2 linked regions of the Martelella endophytica genome follow. The protein of the gene in region 2 interacts with the protein of the main gene of each other region in a pairwise test. Links are inferred from orthologs where the notes say so. Each region holds a gene or a part of one and is shown on either strand. Other genes may lie near its edges. The genes, in order: ptsN and trkA.

What was found.
Region 1: the proteins of trkA (region 2) and ptsN interact in binary tests that used the Escherichia coli proteins (3 or more experiments, as listed by UniProt). The link is inferred for Martelella endophytica from one-to-one orthologs.

Annotation. Positions count from the first base shown.
Region 1 is NZ_CP010803.1:4,234,005-4,241,381, forward strand. The notes cover bases 2,624-5,501. They hold ptsN (PTS IIA-like nitrogen regulatory protein PtsN), read left to right. Parts: upstream 2,624-3,769; coding sequence 3,770-4,234; downstream 4,235-5,501. Other genes in these bases: rpoN (RNA polymerase factor sigma-54), read left to right, coding at 2,624-2,815; hpf (ribosome hibernation-promoting factor, HPF/YfiA family), read left to right, coding at 3,142-3,711; TM49_RS19620 (oxidoreductase), read right to left, coding at 4,289-5,116; TM49_RS19625 (AraC family transcriptional regulator), read left to right, coding at 5,236-5,501. In the rest of the region: TM49_RS19595 (LptA/OstA family protein), read left to right, coding at 1-238; lptB (LPS export ABC transporter ATP-binding protein), read left to right, coding at 244-1,050; more of rpoN, read left to right, coding at 1,292-2,623; more of TM49_RS19625, read left to right, coding at 5,502-6,114; nucleotide exchange factor GrpE, read right to left, coding at 6,230-6,841; heat-inducible transcriptional repressor HrcA, read right to left, coding at 6,923-7,377. UniProt on the Escherichia coli protein: Seems to have a role in regulating nitrogen assimilation.
Region 2 is NZ_CP010803.1:3,595,208-3,602,601, forward strand. Bases 2,034-4,928 are described here. They hold trkA (Trk system potassium transporter TrkA), read right to left. Parts: upstream 4,222-4,928; coding sequence 2,845-4,221; downstream 2,034-2,844. Other genes in these bases: hflX (GTPase HflX), read right to left, coding at 2,034-2,430; hfq (RNA chaperone Hfq), read right to left, coding at 2,444-2,686; ntrX (nitrogen assimilation response regulator NtrX), read right to left, coding at 4,279-4,928. Also shown: mazG (nucleoside triphosphate pyrophosphohydrolase), read left to right, coding at 1-216; TM49_RS16495 (MerR family transcriptional regulator), read left to right, coding at 318-704; TM49_RS16500 (carboxymuconolactone decarboxylase family protein), read left to right, coding at 688-1,077; more of hflX, read right to left, coding at 1,090-2,033; more of ntrX, read right to left, coding at 4,929-5,643; TM49_RS16525 (sensor histidine kinase NtrY-like), read right to left, coding at 5,633-7,394. UniProt on the Escherichia coli protein: Part of the constitutive potassium transport systems TrkG and TrkH. May regulate the transport activity of TrkG and TrkH systems. Binds to NAD(+) and NADH.

The sequences.
Region 1 (7,377 bases), 640 kb from region 2 along the record:
CGAATCCGTCCAGCTCGACACCGCGACCCAGAAGGCAACCGGCGACACCGGCTATTTCGACATGACCAGCCAGCACTTTGTGCTGCAGGGCAAGCAGGTCGTGCTGTCTGAAGGCGGCAATGTCTTCGTCGGCTGCAAGCTGACGGTCAACATGGCCACGAGCCAGGCCAATCTCGATGCCTGCGGCGGCCGGGTACAGGTCAAGCTCAACCCGCAGTCGGCACCGCAGAGCAACTGACATCCATGCGCAGACAGACCATAACAAACGGCGAAGCCGAAGACGAACTCAACGGCAGCAAACGACCGCTCAACGGCGGCGATCGCTATCAGGGCACGCTGATCGCCCAGGGCCTGACGAAGACCTATCGCAACCGTCGCGTCGTCAACGGCGTTTCGCTGGTGGTGCGTCGTGGCGAAGCCGTCGGCCTGCTGGGCCCGAACGGCGCGGGCAAGACCACCTGTTTCTACATGATCACCGGCCTTGTCCCCGTGGACGAGGGCCAGATCGTGCTGCACGGCAACGATGTCACCCAGTTGCCGATGTATCGGCGCGCCCGCCTCGGCGTCGGCTATCTGCCGCAGGAAGCATCGATCTTCCGCGGCCTGACGGTCGAGGGCAATATCCGCGCCGTGCTGGAGCTGACCTCCCTGAAGAAAAAGGAACGCGAGGAAAAGCTCGAGCAACTGATGGAGGAGTTCGGCATCACCCGGTTGCGCAAGTCACCGGCCGTGGCGCTGTCAGGCGGCGAACGGCGGCGGCTCGAGATCGCCCGGGCGCTCGCCACCGACCCGGCCTTCATGCTGCTCGACGAACCCTTTGCCGGCGTCGACCCGATTTCGGTCAGCGACATCCAGAACCTCATCCGCCACCTGACACGCAGGGGCATCGGCGTGCTGATCACCGATCATAACGTGCGCGAGACGCTCGGCCTCATCGACCGGGCTTACATCATCCATGCCGGCGAGGTGCTGACGCATGGACGGGCAGAGGAAATCGTTGCCAACAGCGATGTCCGCCGCTTCTATCTCGGCGACAATTTCAGCCTCTAGGCTGACGATCGCGATCGCCCGACACACTCCCCGAGACCGCGAAACTGTGCTGCGTACCACGCAGGCAGATTCAGCCTTGATCAACAAGCAATTTTCGTGCCAGTCTATCCTTCAGAGGCTGAGGCGCCTGTCACGTTTTCCGGAGGCCGGGGGCAATCCGAAACGGTAGGGCGATGGCCTCGGAGGCGTCGCAATGTCCGGGGGGATGGTGCGCGCATCGTAAAGGGAGTTTCGCGTCCGCATGGCATTGAACGCCAGCCTTTTGCTCAAACAAAGCCAGTCGATGGTGATGACGCCGCAGCTGATGCAGTCCATCCAGCTGCTGCAGATGCCGCACCTTGAGCTTGCCCAGTTCATCGCTCATGAGGTCGAGAAAAACCCGCTGCTGGAACTGTCGAACTCGGACGAGACCCGCGGCGAGGATGCCGCCGACGCCGCTGAAGCGCCCGAGGCAGGCGCGATCGCGAACGACTGGTATAGCGACGACCAGCAGCCAAGCCCGCAGCTCGCCGAAAGCCTCGACAGCAACTACGACAATGCCTTCACCGACGATGCGCCGGCGATGCGGCCGGATGCCCCGGAGCTGATGAGCCAGTGGAAATCGATGCCCGGTGCGGGCGGTGACGACCATGTCGACCTCGACGAGTTCGTCGCCGAACGTCCTTGCCTGCGCGATCATCTCGTCGGGCAGATCGCCCTCTCCTTTCGCACTGCGGCCGATCAGGCCATCGCCCGCTACCTCGTCGACTATGTCGATGAAGCGGGCTATTTCCGGGGCGAGGTGGACGATATCGCCGCGCTCACCGGCGTTGCGTCCGCCGACGTCGTTGCTGTGCTGGCCCGGCTGAAGTCCCTTGATCCGCCCGGCATCTTTGCCGAATCGCTCTCCGACTGCATGCGCCAGCAGCTTTCCCAGACCGGCAGGCTCGATCCGGTGATGTCGGTGCTGATTGACAATCTCGACCTGCTGGCCCGCCGCGATTTCGCCCGCCTGAAGAAGCTCTGCGGCGTCAACGAAGACACCCTGCTTGCGATGCTGCGCGAACTGAGGACACTGAACCCGAAACCCGGCAGCGCCTTTTCGGTGGAACCGCCGGAATCGGTGATCCCGGACGTCATCGTCAGCGCGCGCGGCGATGGCGACTGGCAGATCGAGCTCAATCCCGAGACCCTGCCCCGCGTGCTGGTCAACCGTCCCTATCTTGCAGAGGTTCGCGCCGCACAGGGCATGTCGGAAGCGGATCAGAACTTCCTCAACACCTGCCTTCAGAACGCCAACTGGCTGACCCGCAGCCTCGACCAGAGAGCACGCACCATCCTCAAGGTCGCCGGCGAGATCGTGCGCCAGCAGGACGCCTTCCTGCGCCAGGGCGTCCACTATCTGCGGCCGCTGAACCTCAAGACCGTTGCCGATGCGATCAAGATGCATGAATCGACGGTCAGCAGGGTAACCTCGAACAAATACATCCTGACGCCGCGCGGCCTTTACGAGCTGAAATATTTCTTCTCGGTTTCGATCGCGACCGCCGATGCGACCGGTGACGCCCATTCGGCCGAATCGGTGCGCCACCGCATTCGCCAGATGATCGGCGCGGAGACCGCGGATGCTGTCCTGTCCGACGACGACATCGTCGCGATCCTGGCGAAAGACGACATCACGCTTGCCCGGCGCACCGTGGCGAAATACCGTGAAGCGATGAATATCCCCTCATCGGTGCAGCGACGGCGCGAAAAACGTGCCCACGCCAAGGTCATGGGATCATAGGCGAAATCGCGCCGCACCGCGCTGATGCCGGCCGCGGGCCCCGCCGCGTCATTGACTTGCCGGCCCATGAGGGCTAGAAGCCCGCCGCAACCGGGGCCTGGTGCGGGCCCCGACCCCATGCGCCGTTAAGGATGATGCGACTTCGGCTTTGGATTGCGACCCTGAATATGGAAACGGTGCTGGCAAACGGCCGAAAAATGCCCAAATAAAATATGATGGCCTCTGGTCATCAAGGGACAGCATCAGCCACGGCCGAAGGCCTTGGAGGAGTTCATGGGTTGGCATAAGCTGATGCTGGCAAACACCAGAAGAAGGGAAGATCATCCATGAGTGTGCGCGTCTCGGGAAAACAGATGGAAGTCGGCGAGAGCTTCCGCGAAAAAATCGAAGACCAGATCGAAGAGGCGGTTACCAAGTATTTTGATGGTGGCTATTCCAGCCAAGTGACGGTGGAGAAGGCCGGCAGCGGCTTCGAAGCCGATTGCAAGGTTCATCTCGACAGCGGCGCTGTGCTCCATGCCACCGGCAAGGCACATGACCCGCAGGCCGCTTTCGAAGCTGCTTTCGAGCGTATTGCCAAGCGCCTGCGTCGCTACAAGCGCAAGCTCAAGGATCACAATCACCACGACCATAACGATCTCGAAGTGGCCTATTCGGTGATGGACCTCCCGCCTGAGGGCGAAGATGAAATCCCCGAGGACTATGCGCCGGCGATCATCGCCGAGAGCAAGACCGAGGTTCGCACCATGGCCGTCGCGACTGCCGTCATGGCGCTCGACATGACCGACAAGCCGTTGATGCTGTTCCGCAATCCGGACAACAAGACGCTCAACATCGTCTACCGCCGCCCCGATGGCAATATCGGCTGGATTGACACGGCCGGCATTGGTGGCTGATCTCTAAAACCCGGCGGGTGCGCAAGCACCCGCCACAACTATGCCAGGACCTTCCGACATGGCTCTCGACGACCTGCTGAAACAGGAGGCGATCATTCCCGCCCTCAAGGCCAATTCCAAGAAGCAGCTGCTGCAGGAATTGTCTGCCCGGGCGGAGGCCATCACCGGTGTGCCCGAACGGGAAATCTTCGAGGTGGTGCTGCAGCGCGAACGTCTCGGCTCCACCGGTGTCGGCAATGGTATCGCCATTCCGCACGGCAAGCTGCCGAACCTCGATCACATCGTCGGCGTCTTCGCGCGCCTGTCGCATCCGGTCAATTTCGATGCGCTGGACGATCAGCCTGTCGATCTCGCCTTTCTGCTGCTTGCGCCTGAAGGCGCGGGCGCCGATCACCTCAAGGCACTGTCGCGCGTCGCGCGGCTTCTGCGCGACCCGGAACTGACCCGCAAGCTCCGCGCCTCCAATTCGGCAAGCGCCATCTACGCCTTCCTCAATTCGGACCCCGACACCTCGGCCGCCTGAGCGTCTTTGAGACCAAGGCGGGGCGATGCGCCGTCCCGGTTCTGGCTCTTATTCTCATCCATCCGTTGAACGGGTCAGCGTTTCCCAATCCGCAATTTCCTGCGTCATGTGTTCCAGCCGCTGGCGCACGAGCCCGAGCGCATCGCTGCCGAGCAATAGCTGCGGCGGCGGATTGTCGGAGGCCACAAGCGTCAGCACCGCCTCCGCCAGCTTGTCCGGATCGCCAAGCTGCTGACCGCTCTTTTCCTGGCGGGCCGTGCGGATCGGATCGAAAAGCGCATCATAGTCCGCAATCGACCGTTCGGTGCGGACCATCGAGCGACCCGCCCAGTCGGTCCGGAACGAACCCGGGCACAGCGCCGTCACGTGCACGCCGAAGGGCGCCATTTCAGCCCGCATGACCTCGGAAATACCCTGCAGGGCAAACTTGCTTTCACAGTAATAGGCGATCCCCGGCAGGGTGATCAGCCCGCCCATAGACGTCACGTTGACGATGAAGCCCGCGCGACGTTCGCGAAAGCGCGGCAGGAAGGCCTTGGCAACGGCGACGGCACCAAACACGTTGACGTCGAACTGACGACGCATCTCATCAAGGGAGGACTCCTCGAGAACTCCTTCATGACCGTAACCGGCATTGTTGATCAGCACGTCGACCGGCCCGTGCTCCGCTTCCGCCGTGGCGACGACATCCGGTATCCGGTCGAATTCCGTCACATCGCAGGAAACCACGCGAACCTCGGGCAGCCGTTCCAGAAGCGCGGTTCGGGCGGTTTCTGAGCGCACGGTCCCGATAACCCTGTGCCCCGCCTTGAGTGCGGCGGCGGCGATGGCAAAACCGAAACCGGAGTTCGCACCGGTGATGAAGAAGGTTTTGATTGACATGGAAGCCTCCTGAACTAAGTGAACGATGAATTGACAAATAATTCCGGATCACCCACCCAGACAGAGCAGATACTGTGAATACCTTGCACGATCCTATAAACGAGACCTTTCAAACCGCAATGACGGCGCTTGCCCTGCGGCTCGCACCGCGTCCCGGCTACAATCGCACGGCGCTCCCGTCCGTTCGCATTCTGAGGTCGAATACGGTTCTCGAGGATGTGCCCGTTCTCTACCGTCCCGGCGCGGTTTTCGTGCTTCAGGGCTCCAAGCAGGGCTTCCTCGACGGCAACATCTACCGTTACGATGCGGACCACTACCTCACCGTCTCCGTTCCGGTTCCCTTCCGGATGGCGTCGCAAGCGTCGCCGGAGACGCCCCTGCTGGCCGTCTATGTCGATTTCGATCTGCAGCTTGCGGCCGAAATTGCCGTCACCCTGGAGGCCGCGCAGCTGGATATCGCGACCGCGCCGGCGAAAAGTCTCGTTTCGAGCCCTATGGAACCTGCGATCGCCGACGTGATCCGGCGTCTCCTTGAGGCGCTGTCCGATCCGGCGGAGATTAGCGTTCTGGGATCGGCGCTGCTGCGTGAGCTGCATTACCGGGTCTTGATCGGCCCGCAGGGCGGAGCACTGGTCGCCGCCCTGAAGCAGCGCGGCGCTTCCGGCAAGATCATCCAGAGCCTTGCCGCCATTCGCGCGGGCTTCGCCGACGGGATTTCCGTGCCCGACCTTGCCGCAGCAGCTGGCATGAGCGTTCCGTCCTATCATGCGCATTTCAAGGCCCTGACCGGCAGCACGCCAATCCAGTACGTCAAGTCGATCAGGCTGCACGAGGCGCGACTGATGCTGGCTCGCCAGAAGGGGCCGATCGCGACGGTGGCGGCCGAGGTCGGCTATGCCAGCCCAGCCCAGTTCAGCCGGGAATTCAGACGACACTTCGGCCGCAGCGCCACCGAGGAAGCGCGCTGGATGCGGGAACATCTGGGTGAATTCATCTGAGCAAGGCCATAGCAAAAAGCCCCCGCGGTCTCCCGCGAGGGCTTGTCAATAGATTGCCGCGCCAACCGGCTCGGGTTACGGCGTCTCGACGCCGTGCTGCCCGTTCAAGACCTGATTACTCAGGCTTTTCAGCGGTTGCCGCAGGCTGCTCGGCCTTGGGGCCGCCCTTGGATACACCGACCATGGCCGGACGCAGCACGCGCTCGCCGATGGAATAGCCGGCCTGGACCACCTGAACCACGGTGTTGGCGGGAATTTCGGGGTTCGGAACCTCGAACATCGCCTGATGGAAGTTCGGGTCGAACTTCTCGCCCTCGGCCTTGATCTCCTTGACGCCGTGGCGCTCCAGCGCGGCGATCATCGAACGCTCGGTCATCTCGACGCCTTCGACAAAGCCGGCGATCTCACCGGTGCGCTTGTCTTCCGGAATGGCATCAAGCGCGCGGCGCAGATTGTCCGCAACGTTCAGCATGTCACGGGCGAAGGCGGTCACGGCATAGGCCTTGGCGTCCTTCACGTCGCGGGCCGTACGGCGGCGCAGGTTTTCCATCTCGGCGGCGAGCCGCAGAAGCTGGTCGCGCTGCTTTTCGTTTTCCTCGCGCAGGATGTCGAGCGGGTCGAGTTCGGGCGCCTCTTCGGCCTGAGCCTCGGCGGCAGCCGTTTCAAGATCGATAACGGTTTCCTTGTTTTCTTCTTCGTGGCCGTTCTTCTTCGTCTCGTCGGTCATGACGTCTCCGCAGATTGTCCTGAATTGATAGTTGGCCCCGATATCGAGGTTCTCAGCCTAAAAATCAAGGCCCTGCCCACCTCAGCGCGAACGGGAAAGCCTGGAAAGAAGGTGGGCGGTGTAATCCACCATCGGCACGACCCGCGCATAGTTGAGCCGGGTCGGCCCGATGACACCGACAGCACCCACGACCTGATTGTCACTGTCGCGATAAGGCGCCACCACCAGCGAGGAGCCGGAGAGCGAGAAAAGCTTGTTTTCCGAGCCGATGAAAATCCTGACACCTGGCCCGGTTTCGGCGAGATTGATCAGTTCGATCAGGCTGTCCTTGCGCTCCAGATCGTCGAACAGCATGCGCAGCCGGTCTATGTCGCCGGCATCGGCGAGACCTTCCAGCAGATTGGCACGACCGCGCACGATCAGTCGTCCCGGCTTGCCCTCTTCCGTGCCGCCGGACCAGACCGCCAGCCCGCGACCGACCAGATCCTGCGAGAGCTGATCGAGCTCCCGCCTGACCTCGTCCTTCAGCTGCGTCA
Region 2 (7,394 bases):
GGCGATCTGATCTTCGCCGCCGTCAATCTTGGCCGTCACACCGGGACCGATCCGGAGCAGGCGCTGCGCGGCACCAATACAAAATTCCGCCGTCGCTTCAATCATATCGAGGAAAGCCTGAAGGCTTCAGGCGATACGCTGGAAGCCGCTACACTGGAGCGCATGGAAGCGCTCTGGCAGGATGCCAAGGCAATCGAACGCAAGCTCGGCGAATAATCGGCCGGCATTTTTGCTGCGCGACCCGACATTTTTTCTGTTGACTTAGAGTGCGCTCAAACACCTAGCTTCTCAGGCGTCGTGACGAAAGCAGGACGAAGATGAAGATCGGTGAACTCGCGAAACGCTCCGGGCTGTCGGCCCATACCATCCGCTATTACGAACGGATCGGTTTGCTGCCCGATACAGACCGGGATCAATCCGGTCATCGCGACTACGACGCATCGATGCTGGTCTGGATCGAATTTCTCGGCCGCCTGAAAACCACCGGGATGCCGATCCGGCAGATGCTGCGCTATGCCGCTTTGCGGCAGCAGGGCAAGGGCACGGAGCCCCAGCGTCAACAACTCCTCGAACAGCATCGCGACGCCGTGCGTCGTCATGTGCTCGAGCTGCAGTCCTGTCTGGATGTCCTCGACACCAAAATTGCCGGCTATGCCGGCGGTGACGAAAAAGAGGATCAAAGACGCAATGAACGATCAGAATGAAAGCCGCCTCGAACGCGGCAAACGCGCGCTTGCGGCGATCGACGGCGCGGCAGGGCAGAACGTTATCGACGCGCTCGAAGACATCGCACCCGATTTCTCCCGCTACATTTTCGAGTTTTCCTTCGGCGATATCTATTCCCGGCCCGGGCTGGGGCTACGCGAACGCGAGATCGCGACCGTCGCCGCACTCACCGCCATGGGCAACGCCGCGCCGCAGCTCAAGGTTCACATCGAAGCAGCACTGAACGTGGGCGTCAGCAAGGACGAGATCGTCGAGACAATGATGCAGATGGCCGTCTATGCCGGATTTCCGGCAGCCCTCAACGGGTTGTTCGCTGCAAAGGCGGTCTTTGCCGAACGCGACCTGCCCTGAAGAGCCGGCGGGTTAGCCCGCCAGCATGCTATCCAGCCGCTGCGCCTCGGTGTCCGCAAGCCGGATGTCGAGGCTCACCGAGCCATCTTCCAGATCGCGGCGTTCGTCGACCAAGGCGTGTTCGTAGAGCCATGGCAGGAGATGCAACTGTTCGGGGGCGAGCGTGATCGTCGTTTCGGTCAACACACCGGCGAGCCGGGCGGCAATCCGATCCACTAGCGCTTCGACGCCCTCGCCGGTGACGGCGGACACGGCCATCACGTCGTCGTTCGGCTCGGCCCGCGCCATCAGCGCGTCGTGGTCCTCCGGCTCCAGCAGGTCGACCTTGTTCCAGACTTCGATGATCCGCTCGTTCTGTGCCTTCTCGTCGATGCCGAGCTCGCCGAGAATGCGCAGCACGTCGCCGGACTGCGCGTCTCGGGCGGGATCGGCCATGTCGCGGACATGCAGGATCAGATCCGCCTCCAGCACCTCTTCCAGTGTTGCCCGGAAGGCAGCGACGAGGTGCGTCGGCAGGTCGGAGATGAAACCCACGGTGTCGGACAGGATGACGGTGCGGCCATGCGGCAGCTTCATCCGGCGCAAGGTCGGATCAAGCGTTGCAAACAGCATGTCCTCCGCCAGCACCCCTGCCCCGGTAATGCGATTGAACAGGGTCGACTTCCCGGCATTGGTATAGCCGACAAGCGCCACGATCGGATGCGGCACCTTCTTGCGTTTGGAACGGTGAAGCTGGCGCGTGCGAACCACCTGCTCCAGCTCACGCTCGAGCTTGGTAATCCGCTCGCGCAGAAGCCGCCGGTCCGCCTCGATCTGGGTTTCGCCCGGGCCACCCATGAAGCCACCACCACCACGCTGACGCTCAAGGTGGGTCCAGCTTCGGACAAGGCGACCGCGCTGATAGTTGAGATGCGCCAGCTCGACCTGCAGGCGGCCTTCCTTGGTGGAGGCGCGCTCGCCGAAAATCTCGAGAATGAGGCCGGTCCGGTCGATGACCTTGGCGACCCACTCCTTTTCGAGATTGCGCTGCTGAACCGGCGACAATGGATGATCGACGATCACCAGCCCGATATTGTTCTCATCGAGCAGCTCGTCGATTTCCTTGATCTTGCCGGTGCCGATGAGCGTGGCCGGCCGCGGGTCGTTGACCTGCACAATCACCGAAGCCACGACCTCGAGCCCGATGGCCCGCGCAAGGCCCTCTGCCTCCTGCTGGCGGCTTTCGGGCGCGCGCGAAGAAAGCCCCTCGCCGTCACTGCGGCGATCGGCCTTGATGACCGGAACAACGACGAGAGCCCGTGAGGAATCGCGGTTCTCGTATTCGCTTTCAGGAAAGAATGTATCGTCGGAAATGGAAAATCACCGCTTACGAAGCGCTGTCATCGCCTTCGAACATCTGAACCGGCTGGCCGGGCATGATCGTCGAAATCGCATGCTTGTAGACCAGCTGGGAGTGTCCGTCGCGGCGCAACAGAACGCAGAAATTGTCGAATGAGGTCACAACCCCGGTGAGCTTTACCCCATTGATCAGAAAAATCGTCAGGGAAATCTTCTGCTTACGAACCGTATTGAGGAAGAGATCCTGCAGATTCTGAGAACGTTCCGCCATAGCGCCGCTTCTTTCTTACTCTTGCCGGCATGTCGCCGGTTCCCACCCATAATCGTCGTCCCCGAGAACCGGCAACGCGTATTCAATAAGAGGTGGTAGCAAATCGACGGCCCTTCCGCAACGATCAAAAAAAGACGGCCACAGGCGCGCGGCTTCCCCTAGAAATACTGGATCGACACGCGGAAGAGCTGTTCGACGTGACGGACAGCCGAGGCGGCGGCAAAGAGGATCACCCGGTCATGGGCCTTGATCTTCAGATCACCGGTCGGCCGCAGCACCTCCTCGCCGCGATAGACCGCGCCGATGCGAATGCCTTCGGGAAGGTCGAGGTCCCGGAACGGCGTGCCGACCAGCGGCGATGTCGTCAGCGCCTCCGCCTCGATCACCTCTGCCTGCCCCTTCTGCACCGCGTAGACGGAGCGGATACGGCCCTTGCGCACATGCTGCAGGACGCGGGAGATCGTCACGGCCCGCGGGTTGATATAGGCGTCGATGCCCAGCGACTTGGTGACGTCGTGGAAGGACGGGTTGTTGAGGAGCGCCAGATTGGCCTTGCAGCCGAGCTGCTTGGCAATGACCGAGGCCAGGATGTTGGTCTGGTCGTTGTTGGTCAGTGCCACCATCAGGTGGGCATCCGGCACATCGGCCTGCACCATGATGTTCTGGTCGAGCGCGGAGCCCTGCAGCACGATCACGTTGCGCAGCGAATCGGACACCGCCACGGCCTTTTCGCGGTCATTCTCGATCATCTTCAGCCGGGTGCGCGGCTGCATTTCCTCGATAGACTTGGCGACGAAGAAGCCGATATTGCCACCGCCGGCAATCACGATGCGGCGGGCCTCCTGCTCCTCATGACCGAACAGCGCCAGCGTGCGGCGGATGTGCTCCTGCTCGCAGACCACATAGACGAGATCGCCGGAGAGCACCTGGTCGGTCGAATGCGGGATGATCACCTTGTCTTCGCGGTAGATGCCGGTGACCGTGGCATTGAGATCCGGGAAGAGCTGACTGAGCTGCATCAGCGGCGTGTTCAGCACCGGGCAATCGTCATTGCACTCGACGGCGAGCATGGCGATCTTCTCGTCGGCGAAACGGACGACATCGGTCGCGCCCGGGAAAGCGATACGGCGCAGCACCATCTTGCCGACCTCGACTTCCGGCGAGATCGTCACGTCGATCGGCATGTGGTCGCGCGAGAACAGGTCCGAATAGTGCGAGTGCAGGTAGCTCTGCGAGCGGATGCGGGCGATCTTGGTCGGCACGTTAAACAGCGAATGCGCGACCTGGCAGGCGACCATGTTGATCTCGTCATGCAGCGTCACGGCGATGATCATGTCGGCCTGATCGGCGCCGGCCTTCGCCAGCACGTCCGGATGCGCACCATGGCCGACATAGCCGCGCACATCGAGAAGCTCGGTGATGGCGCTGATCAACGAAGCGGACGTGTCGATGACGGAGACGTCGTTATATTCCTGGGAGAGGCGCTCGGCGATACCGAAGCCAACCTGGCCGGCGCCGCAGATAATGATTTTCATAAGGACCGCTCTTGGGGTTCAAGGGTCGTTGGTCGGCGCAATCTGACGGTTTTTTGATCAGATGCCAAGGGACTTCAACTTGCGGTGCAGCGCCGACCGCTCCATCCCGACGAATTCCGCCGTGCGCGAGATATTCCCGCCGAAGCGGTTGATCTGCGCCATCAGATAATCCCGCTCGAAGCGCTCGCGCGCCTCGCGCAGCGGCAGCGTCATGATATGGGCGTCGCCGGAGGTCTGAATCTGCGGCAGAACGTCGGAGAGGTCAGCCGGCAACAGATCGGCGCCGATCGGCGCATTGCCGGTTTCCTCGCGCGACAGGATCAGCAGACGCTCCAGATTGTTGCGGAGCTGGCGGATATTGCCCGGCCAGTCATGCGCCTGCAGGATCGCCATCGCGTCATCGCCGATCTGGCGCTGGCGGATGCCGGCCTGATCGCAGAGCTGGCGCATGATGAAATCGACGAGGAAGGGAATATCCTCGCGCCGTTCGGCAAGCCCCGGTATGCGCACCGGCACCACGGCGAGCCGGTGGTAGAGGTCCTGCCGGAAAAGCCCGTCGCCAATGCGCAGTTGCAGGTCCAGCGCCGAGGAGGAAATGATGCGGACGTCGACGCTGACGCGGCGGCTGCCGCCCACGCGTTCGAACTGCTGGTCGACCAGAACCCGCAGGATCTTCTTCTGGGTCTCAAGCGGCATCTCGCCGATCTCATCGAGATACAGCGTGCCGCGATGGGCGCGTTCGAGCGCACCGGTCTTCCGCGACCGGCCGCCGCCGGGCTCGACGCCGAAGAGCTCGATTTCCATGTTTTCCGGCGTGATTGCTGCCGCGTTCAAGGCCACGAAAGGCCCCTCGGCGCGCTGGCTGCGCTTGTGCAGCAGGCGAGCCACCACCTCCTTGCCGGAGCCGGAAGCGCCGAAGATCATCACCCGGCTGTTGGTCGGGCCGATCTTCTCCAGCGTCTGGCGAAGCTGGGAGACCAGCAGCGACGAGCCGACAAGCTCCTCGGGATCACCGCTCTTGCGCTTCAGTTCCTGAACCTCGGTCTTCAGCCGCGAGTTCTCCAGCGCCCGCTCGGCGATCAGCACCAGCCTGTCGGCCTTGAACGGCTTCTCGATGAAATCGAAGGCGCCGCGCTTGATCGAGGAAACCGCCGTTTCGATGTTGCCGTGACCGGAGATCATCACCACCGGCAGTTCGGGATAGCGGCTCTTGATCTCCTCCAGCAGCGCCAGGCCGTCGAGCCGGCTCCCCTGCATCCAGATATCGAGAAAGATCAGCCGCGGAACCCGGTCGGAGATTGCCGCAAGCGCGCTGTCGCTGTCATGAGCAACGCGGGTTTCGTGCCCCTCATCCGACAGGATACCCGAAACAATATCCCGGATGTCGGCTTCATCGTCGACGACAAGAATATCAGAGGCCATCGTTGTCTTCCCTGTCTTTTTGTTCCCGTGCGGTGTCGCCATCATGTACGTGCGGCAGTTCCACGCGGATCATCGCGCCGCGGCCGTTGGCGAAATCGGCCGGGGCATCATGCAGTTCGAGCTTGCCGCCATGCTCCTCGATGATCTTGCGCACGATCGCGAGGCCAAGCCCGGTGCCCTTCTCACGCATGGTGATATAGGGCTCGAGGATCATGTGGCGGTTTTCGACCGGCAATCCCTTGCCGTTGTCGATGAAGTCGATGATGTAGCGGTCGCGGGTCGCATCGTGGCTGGCGCGGACCAGTATCCTGCCGGGATCCTCTTGCGAATGCGGCAGAGATTCAATGGCTTCCACAGCGTTCTTGATGATGTTTCCGAAGGCCTGTCCGAGCATGCGATCGTCGAAGAGCCCCTCCAGCGGCACGTCGCCCAACTCGCGCTGGAAGCTCACGTCGGTGCGGCCCATCTCGGTCAGGAACATTGCATCGGTGATGATGGTGCGCAAATCGCCGCTTGATTTCGACGGCTTCGGCATGCGGGCAAACGAGGAGAACTCGTCGACCATCCGGCCGATATCGCCGACCTGTCGCACGATCGTGTCGGTACACTGGTCGAACACCTTGCGGTCGTCCTCATCCTCGATCTTGCGGCCGATCCGGCGCTTGATCCGCTCGGCGGAAAGCTGGATCGGTGTCAGCGGGTTCTTGATCTCGTGGGCGATACGGCGCGCCACATCGGCCCAGGCAGAGGAGCGCTGGGCGATGATGAGGTCGGTGATGTCGTCCAGTGTGATCACCCAGGAATTCGTGCCGTCGCGCGAATCCTCACGCGTGACCTGCACCGAAAGCGTCCGCTCCTTGCCATGGCGGAACAAATTGATCTGTTGGCGGAAATTTTGCCGGCTGCGGCGCATCGCGGCCGTCATCACCACGTCGAGTTCCGGCGCGACATCGCCGAGGCTCTGGCCAAGCAGCTGATCGGCGGGCGCCGCCAGCAGATCCTCGGCCGAGACGTTGACGATGGTGATCGTGCGCGTTTCGTCGACGCCGATGACGGCGGCCGTCACGCCGGAAAGCACCGCCTCGATGAAGCGGCGGCGATCGTCCACCTCGTCCTTCGCAAGCAGCACTTCGCGCTGCTGCGCCCGGATTTCGGCCACCATCTTGTTGAACGTCCCCGAAAGCCGGCCGACGTCGCCATCAATGGTGCGCACCGGCACGGCAACCTTCAGGTCCCCGGAGGCGACCTGGTCGGCTGCTCCGATCAAAAGGCGGATGGGGAGCACGATCCGGTCGGCCACGGCGATACCGGTCCAGATGGCGGCAAGCAGCACGATCAGCGCGAAGCCGAGATAAAGCACGGCGAAGGCGATCTGGATCGAGACCCGACCCTCCTCCATGGAGGAGTATTCGGAGACGTTATCCTCGATCATGTGCATCGCGCCCATGACGTTCGGATCGACGGCGCGAACGGTATAGAGGAAGCTGTCGGGAATGGCCTCCAGCGCGATGATGGCGCCGACGAGGTTGGTGTCGCCTGGCGGTATCAGCGTCGGCGTGCCGGCGGCGGCCTTTTCAAGCGCGTCCTGCGGAATGTCGGGCAGAGGCGTCTTGTCGCTCGCATCCGACTGCACGATGACGCTACCATCCTTGCGCACCAGGAACGCGCCGAGCAGCCCACGGCCACGCGCCTGTCGCGTCATCATGTCGGCAAAGCCGGTGCGGTCTAGGAAATAGAGCGAGCGGTTGCGC